DNA from 2 places in the Salipaludibacillus sp. HK11 genome. Region 1 is predicted to be linked to the other one. Evidence: riboswitches for the same ligand, from Rfam matches in the RefSeq annotation. Region 1 holds a riboswitch; the other holds the start of a gene.
What was found. A riboswitch is a leader RNA that binds a small molecule or an ion and turns the genes downstream of it on or off. The one in region 1 is predicted to bind lysine.
Positions count from the first base shown of each region.

Region 1 (5,020 bases):
CAGATAATGTTTATCATTACTACGCACATTTAAATAGCTTTGAAAAAGGAGTTGACCGCGGTACCGTCGTTCAGCCAGGAGATGTCATTGGATATGTAGGTAGCTCTGGTTATGGAAAAGAAGGAACACAAGGAAAATTCCCACCACACCTTCATTACGGTATGTATCGAGATAATGGATTCTTCGAATGGTCGTTTGATCCACACCCTTCTTTAAAGGTATGGGAGCGAGCAGAAAGAAAACAAAATAATTCTTAGTTCAAAGAAAAACTCAGCGACAAAAAAATAGTCGCTGAGCTTATTTTAACCGCGTTACGTTTTGCTATAATTACTCGAAAATTGATAAAATATTTAAAATCAAAATCCATAAAATTCCTATTGGTGCAATAATTCGAATAAACCATAACCAGATGACTCCGATAACACTATTAGTTAAACCAGTTTCTTTTAGTGCATCAACTTTATTCCATCCCCATCCAACGAATAAGGCAACAATAAATCCACCTAGGGGAAGCGTGTATTGATCCGTGATCATATCAATGAAATCAAGGAATGGCTCCCCAAGAAAAGTCATCGATAAAGGTCCACCTTGGCTTAATGCGGATGGAATACCAACCAACGTAACGACAACACCTGCTACGATTGTTGTTAGTTTACGATTCCAATTCATCTTGCGCATCACATAAGAAACACTTACTTCCAAGAGTGAGATCGCAGAAGATAAAGCGGCAATTGCTACAAGGAAGAAGAATAGTATTGCAAAAAATGTTCCTCCAGCTCCCATTTGAGCAAATACTTCAGGCAACGTGATAAAGATTAAACCTGGCCCACTCGCAGGGTCTAGCCCAAACGTAAACACAGCTGGGAAAATCATAATACCTGCAATAATCGCAAATAACGTATCAAGTACTACAACTCCACCGGCAGCAGTTGGAAGTTTCGTATCTTTCGGTAAATAACTTGCGTACGTAATCATCGCACCCATACCTAATGAAAGAGTGAAAAATGCTTGACCAATCGCGGCCGAATAAACATTTGGATCTCCAAAAGCACTCCAATCTGGAGTAAATAAGAATCTTAATCCTTCTCCAGCACCGTCAAGTGTTAAACTATAACCAGCCAATATAATTAAAATTAATGCTAATAAAGGCATAAAAATACGGTTAGAAAGCTCAATTCCTTTTTTAACACCGAAAAATACGATGCCAATAACGATTGCCATGAAAAGGAATTGCCAGAAAACAGGTCCTCCTGCTCCTCCGATAAAGTCTACGAAGAAATCTTCATATCCACCTTGCCCCACCGCTCCAGCGGCACCGGTTAAGTAACTAAACAGGAAGTAACCGACCCAACCTGCAATAACTCCATAGAAAGATAAAATCAAGAATGATGTCACAACACCTAGTACGCCACCGATTACCCAAGGTTTTCCTGGGGCTATGTTGTTAAACGAGCCTACCACATCCGACTGCCCTCGTCGACCAATTGAGAATTCAGCTAGCAATACCGGAAGTCCAACAAGAAAAATACATAATACATAAATTAATAAAAAGGCCGCTCCACCGCTATCGCCTGTTACATACGAAAAACGCCAGATATTTCCTAAACCTACCGCTGAACCAACTGCGGCTAAAATAAAGCCCATTCTCGTGGCCCATTGTTCCCGTCCATTATTCATAGTCATAACTCCTCTCTTTCATATTTTAATATTTATTCGCTCTTTGCCATCTTATTATAATTGTCTGACAATTGTCAAAGAGTTTCGGTATATATTATATAAGTGTCCCAATTATTCTTATTTGCTAAGCTGCTTGATATAATCTCACAATGACTGTTTTTAGGATAAGAATTGTTATTGCAAACGTCACAGCCCCAGCTAATAATCCAATCCAAACACTTCCAGAGAAACCTAATGCTAAAAACGAAATTGTTGCTATCACCCCAACAATTAGTGCATAGGGTAGTTGTGTCAGCACATGATCTATATGATGACTACCTGCACCTGCTGAGGATAAGATCGTCGTATCAGATATAGGTGAGCAATGATCTCCAAATATCGCACCGGCAAGTACAGCAGCCAATACTGGTAGAATAAGCGTAATATCCGTTATCGCTGCAATTTCCCCTGCAATCGGAAGCATGATTGCAAACGTCCCCCATGACGTACCTGTGCTAAATGCCATAAAACCAGCAATAAGGAACAGTAAAGCAGGAAGGAACCCTAATTGTATATGCTCATCAACCAATGAGGCCAAGTATTCACCCGTTCCTAGATCACCAATGATTTCAATGATTGTCCAAGCGAATAATAAAATATAGATGGCAGGAAGCATCGATTTTACACCTGCCCATAATCCAAGTCCTAGATGTTTCATTGGAAGTTTTCGTAATAATGAAATGGCAATCGTCATTACTAAACTGATTAATCCCCCATACAACAATGCTGCAGCAACATCAGTATTTTCAAACGTAGCTAGTAATGATCGTTGGCCTTCCTCTGTTCCCTGAATACCTGTAACCACCATAAACAGGACTGTTGCAATGATAAGTGTAACGATCGGCCAAATTAAATCGGCCACTTTACCATCCGCCATAGGGATTGCATCTTCGCTATCACCTGGAACTGGCCCCTTTTCCTTATCTACAAGTTCACCCGTATTCTGAGCTCGTTCCTCATGCGTTCTCATCAGACCTATATCCAACTTAAAATATGCTACTGCAAAAACGAGCAAGATTGCAAAGATCGCATAAAAATTCATCGGCGCAATGAACAAAAAGGCTTGAAGGGCTTCATATTGAGTAACCCCATGGGTAACTAAGATTCCACCAATAATCGTAATAATGTATGCCCCCCAGCTTGAAACTGGAGAAATAACACAAATTGGTGCAGCTGTTGAATCGACAACATATGCTAGCTTTGCTCTTGAGATTTTATGCCTATCTGTGAAGGGACGACTAACATTCCCAACGGTCAGACTGTTAAAGTAATCATCAATGAAGATAATGATCCCTAGGAACCCTGCAACAAACTGAGCAGCTATTCGCGATTTGACTTTTGTCAATGCCCATTCGCCAAAAGCTCTACTACCTCCTGTCACCGTAATAAGTGCTGCAATCATACCAAGGATTAATAAAAACAAAATAATGTAAAATTCCCAAGTATTTACTCCACCCTCAGAAATAAAAATACCTGCAACAATAGTGAAAATTTGCGATATTGTTTCATTAAGAAATAACTCTTCTGATTGGTTTATCATCAATGCTCCAACAACAATTCCTATCCCAAGAGATAACAATACTCGTTTGGTGATAATCACCATTACAAGCGCTAAAACCGGTGGTAATAATGTTAAAATACCATGTTCCTCCATTTGGATCCTCCTAAAAATAAATTAATTCCTACAGATAATCGTTACATTGCTACAAATAGACAGCCAATTCGATATATAATTCAATCCTTCTGACACATAACAATTTCCGACAAATTTCGCAACGTGTCCATAGTCTCTTTTATGACTATGATACCCAAAACTTATCCACCACTCAAAAATCTTTCGTTTCCTAACCATCAAAAAACGACAAAGGAAATTTCCCTTGCCGCTTCATAATGAAGTCAAGATGTCGATTCCCCATCAACTGAAGTAGTACTCCACTAAGGTTTCCCTTTAGTGACAGTGTTACATTTATTTAATGTAACCCCAGCTATTATATCCCGGACAGAACATAATAACTTCGGCAAAACTCCCTTTCAGAAACGGTCATCGTCGTCCAAACTCTCGTTTCCTACTTCTGCATTTTGCGCCTCTACCTCACCGTAAATGAGGTATTTACTCTTTATTTAATTACAAATCCGAAACTTATCATATCAAAAGATTCTTTTCTTTTCAACTGTTTTATTTTTGGATCTAATTGCTTATATTTCTGTCAGTTTCCATATCGAAATCTTCACTAACTTCTTCTTCTGGTCTTTGGATGACAGCTGGCGTCATTCCACCTTCACCACCCGGTCCACTATAAAAATCTGGAACTTCTCCAGGTATCCATACCATTGCTACAGGAATCGATGTTTTTACCACTTCCGTATTTGTCGCAAATGGAATAACAACCTTAACATCGACTTCAATTTCTATCGAGATACTCATGTACGTATTATTAATTCCAACAGATACAATGTTCTCCTTCAGTTGCGGCTGCACATCTCCAATCGCTGATAAACGAACAGGAACTCGAGGTCCTAAGTGTGCGAGTAGTGCGTTGTTAGTCGCTTGACCTAAAGGAATCATATGAATAATTCCATCTTCAGAAAATGTCGCTCCTTCGCTATGGACATCGACTTCATTCGGAATACGAAGATCCTTCACTCGTCCATGTTCAATATCATTTAAATAATTCTGCACACGTTTCGTAGTCTCTTGTAACACCCGATTATATATAACTTGATTGTATTGAACAGACATGACCTTCCCGTCTTCATCTCGATCAAATTCGACAAGATTCTCCAATTCCGTATCCTCAAGGATATGACGAGATATCGCATCATTGATAGCTAATGTACCAATTCTTTGCGTCTCAGTAGTTGCGATCGCCATCAATGTCGGTCTGATACCTTTTTCTACGATGATCAGCCCCTGGACTGTTAAGATAATGAAAATGATAAACGAAATCATTAATACATAACGAAAAGGAAGAGGTCCTTTTTTCTTACGGCTAGGCCGCGTGGTGCGAAATACTTTCATTTTGATTCCCCCTCCCCACATTCATATGCAAGGAGAAACAAAGATTGTACTAAAAAATTCTCCAAGATTGTCTCCTGAAGAATTTTTTCTATTTTTATATTCTTTCATAGATAAGAAACGTATGCGAATACTGATTTTTCTCATCAACAATTCCTTGTTCTTCAGATACGATTTCCCAATCTTTTTCACTAATTTCAGGAAAGAAAGTATCTCCTTCAAAGAATTGATGAATTTTTGTTATGTACAATCTTTCTGCTTTAGGAAGAAGTTGTTCATAAAGTGTCG
Region 1 covers NZ_CP181045.1:2,630,051-2,635,070, forward strand. The annotation lists gene ACM26V_RS12805 (M23 family metallopeptidase) at 1-257, shown strand, start outside; gene ACM26V_RS12810 (sodium-dependent transporter) at 328-1,677, opposite strand; gene ACM26V_RS12815 (Na+/H+ antiporter NhaC family protein) at 1,802-3,370, opposite strand; lysine riboswitch at 3,634-3,814, opposite strand; gene yunB (sporulation protein YunB) at 3,905-4,735, opposite strand; gene ACM26V_RS12825 (dihydrofolate reductase) at 4,830-5,020, opposite strand, start outside.

Region 2 (5,020 bases), 2.4 Mb from region 1:
AATGTTGAGTTGTTTTTTTGTATGGAATTGAATACTTTCACTAATACTAAGTTAGTACAAACAAGCTGAGACGAGAAGGTGAGTTCATGACGAGATTGAAAAAAGTGATCTTTATAACAGATGGCGATGAATCGGCTGTAAATGCAGCTAGTGTCGCGGCAAATTCTCTTCAATGCTATTTTCTTTCTTTATCTAAGGGAAATCCTAGTATTATCCAAACAGACGTTTTAATTAGAAAAATATTGGAAGCTCCGATAGAGCCTGTCATTGTTTTATTTGATGATGCGGGATACCCAGGCATTGGTCCTGGAGAATCGCGTATGAGAGGCGTAGCGAATTCCCCTTTTATTCAAGTGTTAGGTGTTATCGCAGTTGCTGCTCATACAGATACAGACGATTGGTCAAAAGTGGACGTATGTGTTGATCGCTATGGAAATATTACAGAATACGGTGTTGACAAAGCTGGGATAAAAGAAACAGAAATAAAAAGAATACGAGGGGATACTGTGGATCTTTTAAATGTCAATGAAGATCCAATCATTATTGGGGTTGGTGATGTAGGAAAAATGGGAGGGTATGATGACTTTGAAAAAGGAGCCCCTGTCACAAAAAAAGCGATTCAATTGATTTTGGAAAGGAGTGGTCTAAGTGACCCACCAAGATGAAAGCAAGATTGACCATCCTATTTCAGAAGACATCCATGAAAATGAGCGTTGTCTAAAAAAGCGAGTTGGTATTGGTGAAAGTTTTGACGTAGGTGTTAGAAAAATATCTGTCCTCGATAAAGAAGTTCAATTTTATTTTGTAAATGGATTGTGCGATATTCAATACATTATTGAATTGTTAAAAGAACTAATGTTTCTTGATGCGGTTGAACAAAAAAAATCTAGTGTAAAAGAGCAGATTTTAAACCGGCTAACTCATGTACAAGTAGAAGAAGTAGGTACGCTAGATGAAGCCATCGTAGAAATGTTATCAGGGTTAATTTTTATTCTCATTGAAGGAGATTCCAAAGCCCTTGTGATTGATGTGAGAAATTACCCTGGGAGAGGCCCTGAGGAACCTGATACCGAAAAAGTTGTCAGAGGAAGTCGAGACGGTTATACGGAAAATATTATTGAAAATACTGCATTGACAAGAAGAAGAATCCGCGATGAACGATTAAGAAACGAAATTATGCGCGTTGGCCGTCGATCTAAAACTGATATCAGTGTTACTTATATTAAAGGCATCGCGGATCCGAAACTTGTGAAAATTGTTCAGAAAGAGTTAAAAGGCATTGATATCGATGGATTAACCATGGCTGATAAGGCTGTTGAAGAATTTGTAGTTAAACAAGGATATAATCCATTTCCGATGGTTCGCTATACCGAAAGACCTGATGTGTGTGCAACTCATTTATTGGAAGGTCACGTCGTTTTATTTATCGATGCATCTCCAAGTGTGATTATTATTCCAACAACGTTTTTTCACCATGTACAGCATGCTGAGGAATATCGTCAAGCACCGATGGCGGGGACTTTTTTTCGATGGGTGAGATTTTCAGGGATTCTATTTGCTTTATTTATTTTGCCATTTTGGTTGTTAATGGTACAAGAACCCGAGCTTCTTCCCGATGCTTTCGACTATATTGGTCCTTCAGAAGATTCGAATGTACCGGTATTTGGGCAGATTGTTTTAGCAGAGTTAGGAATAGAATTATTAAGGATGGCGGCGATCCATACACCTTCTCCATTAGCAACAGCATTAGGACTTGTTGCTGCTTTGTTAATTGGAGAAATTGCAATAGAAGTAGGACTGTTTATTCCTGAGGTAATTCTCTATGTTGCGGTTGGCGCGATCGGAATGTTTGCAACACCAAGTTATGAATTGTCAGTTGCATTAAAAATACTACGACTCGTTCTTCTGTTTTCGGTGGCGCTATTCAACGTCCCAGGGTTTGTCCTAGGTACAGCGGTACTGTTTATCCTGCTCGTACGATCAAAAACCCTAGGGGCGCCATATATGTGGCCGTTCCTACCTTTTTATCCAAAAGCGTTATTTGATATTATTTTCCGGCAGGCAGTACCAATTAAACGGAAGAGACCGAGTATTGTTCATCCGCAGAATGTAACGAAACAAGATGGTTAATAAATTTTCTAATGTATTCGTATGTTAGTTGCATGATGGATAAGAGTGTGATATTGTAAAAAAATAAAATATGGTATAAGATAAGTTATAATGTAGGTAGAGGTGCAAAAAGAATTAGTAAATAGCCTGAGTAAAAGGAAACGATGATGGCTATTGAAAGGTCAATTTGCCGAAGTAACTAAAGCAACTTACTTTAGTTTACTGGGGTGTAGTTAAATAAACTGCTCACTGTCACTGCAATTTGTAGTGGAGCACTAACCTTGATGGATTGCCGGAAACGGAACTCCCAAAAGGGAAATGAGTGTGATTCACATTCATTTCTCTTTTTCTATTGTTCAAGTGTGAGTAAGGTTACAAGGAGTGGGTATATATGGGGTTATATGGAACAAGTAAGATTAATCAGGAGGGTCATTTAACAATTGGTGAAGTTGATGTCACTACTTTAGCTGAACAATATGGCACACCTCTTTATGTATATGATGTGAAAGATATTCGTAATAGGGCGTCAGAGTTTCATCATGCGTTTGAAAATCAACAAGTGCAGTATCAAATAGCTTATGCTAGTAAAGCTTTTAGTTGTATTGCAATGATTGAATTGGCCGATGAACTAGGATTAAGTTTAGATGTTTGTTCAGGTGGGGAACTCTTCACTGCATTGCAAGCTGGATTTCCAGTAGAAAAAATTCATTTTCATGGAAATAACAAAACACCAGATGAACTTGAAATGGCTGTGAAAGAAGAGATAGGATGTATTGTGGTTGATAATTTCACAGAATTATCTTGGCTTATGGGTCTAACGGAGACGTTGAATACAAATATCGACGTATTGATTCGAATTACACCAGGTGTAGAGGCCCATACACATGACTATATCTCAACAGGACAAGAAGATTCGAAGTTTGGCTTTGATTTGAACAGTGGTCAAGCGAAAAGAGCAATAAAAATGATTTTAACGCATTCCCATTTAAAATTGAAAGGTGTTCATTCTCATATTGGCTCACAAATTTTCAATGCAGAAGGTTTTGAGGAGGCAGTTAAAGCGATTTACTTATCGCTAGCAGAATGGAAACAAGAATTGGACTATTATCCTGATGTATTGAATGTAGGTGGAGGATTTGGCATTCGTTATGGAAAGCACGACCACCCACTTCCTCTGCATGAGTATATTGATAAAATGGTGATGGCAGCAAAAGAAGAAGCCGGAAAATTAAATATGCCTGTGCCAGAAATTTGGATTGAACCAGGAAGAGCATTAGTAGGAGAAGCGGGCACAACGTTGTATCGAATTGGTTCGAGAAAAGATATTCCTGGGTTAAGAACGTATATTTCTATTGATGGTGGAATGACTGATAACATTCGACCGGCATTATATCAAGCTGAATACGAAGCTATTTTAGCTAACAAAGCCGATCAAGAAAAATCAGAAGTTGTTTCTATTGCAGGCAAATGCTGTGAAAGTGGAGATATGCTCATTTGGGATTTGGCATTACCTCCAGCTATTCAAGGAGACTTACTTGCCGTATCTTCAACAGGAGCTTATGGCTATTCGATGGCAAGTAATTACAATCGTATTTTACGTCCAGCGGTTGTATTTGTGGAAGACGGTGAACATCATTTGGTTATTGAACGTGAGAAGTTTGAAGATTTAATACGACATGAACGTTCCTACAAGCAACTTATTATGCAAAAAGGATTAGACACACAGATAGGTCAAAATTAACCTCGAAAAATCGAAGGAAATAGAGCGGTTTGATTGTTTTGTTTCCTTCTTTCGTATTTCTCGTGTAAAATAGAAACAATATACATAATTTAATTGAAAAAATGGAGGTAATAATGATGAAAAAAGGTACAATTGCTTTTGAAAATGGTGAAAAGATTGAGATTGAATTTTTTGCTGATGAGGCACCGGGAACGGTAGCTAACTTTGAAAAATTAGCGAACGATGGTTTTTATAATGGTTTATCTTTCCATCGAGTGATTCCAGGTTTTGTCGCTCAAGGAGGATGCCCTGAAGGAAATGGTACAGGGGGACCTGGTTACACAATTAAGTGTGAAACAAAAGGGAATCCACATAAGCATCAAAAAGGAAGTCTTTCAATGGCTCACGCTGGTAAAGACACTGGGGGAAGTCAATTCTTTTTAGTACTTGAACCACAGCCACATTTAGATGGTGTTCATACTGTATTTGGTCAGGTAACAGAGGGGTTAGATATTCTTCCAAGGATTAAAGCAGGCGATCAAATGTCAGAGGTTAAAGTTTACGAAGCATAAAATATGTCCAAAAACGTTCAAATTCTCATTTGGACGTTTTTTTTGAGCAAAATGAAGAACAAATGAAACATCTTGTGATACACTATACAAAATGAATAAACCGTTCCTTCGGGGTAGGGTGAAATTCCCAACCGGCGGTGATGAGGCGCAATAGCCTTTAAGTCCGTGACCCGTTGCTTATATTTAAGCAACGGTGGATTTGGTGAAACTCCAAAGCCGACAGTATAGTCTGGATGGGAGAAGGATATGACGGTTGAAAAAGATGGTTATCTAGGAGAAGTGTGTCTTATGACATTTACTGTTCCTAGAATCACTCTTTTTTACGGAGAGAATTGAATTTTGGTTTTCTCTGTAAACTTTGAGCATCTTTTTCTGCACAAATCATATTCTGAAACTATGTCCTGAAGGGAAATTCCTTTTAGGGCTTTTTTGTTTTAAAAAAAATTGAGTTAAATTACAATTTTTTATCTCAGTTTGATTGATGACTAGAAGTATACGTTTATATAACAGGAGGGTTCGACTTATGGATAATAACTATATGAAATTAGCGATCGAGATCGCAAGACAAACAATAGGACAAACAGCTCCGAACCCTGTTGTAGGGTGTGTTATTGTCAAG
Region 2 covers NZ_CP181045.1:197,698-202,717, forward strand. The annotation lists gene sigF (RNA polymerase sporulation sigma factor SigF) at 1-2, shown strand, start outside; gene ACM26V_RS01215 (stage V sporulation protein AE) at 87-665, shown strand; gene ACM26V_RS01220 (spore germination protein) at 649-2,130, shown strand; lysine riboswitch at 2,220-2,396, shown strand; gene lysA (diaminopimelate decarboxylase) at 2,501-3,850, shown strand; gene ACM26V_RS01230 (peptidylprolyl isomerase) at 3,967-4,401, shown strand; FMN riboswitch at 4,502-4,650, shown strand; gene ribD (bifunctional diaminohydroxyphosphoribosylaminopyrimidine deaminase/5-amino-6-(5-phosphoribosylamino)uracil reductase RibD) at 4,925-5,020, shown strand, end outside.
Region 2: linked by a shared signal. The riboswitch ahead of lysA (diaminopimelate decarboxylase) and the one ahead of ACM26V_RS12815 (Na+/H+ antiporter NhaC family protein) in region 1 are both predicted to bind lysine.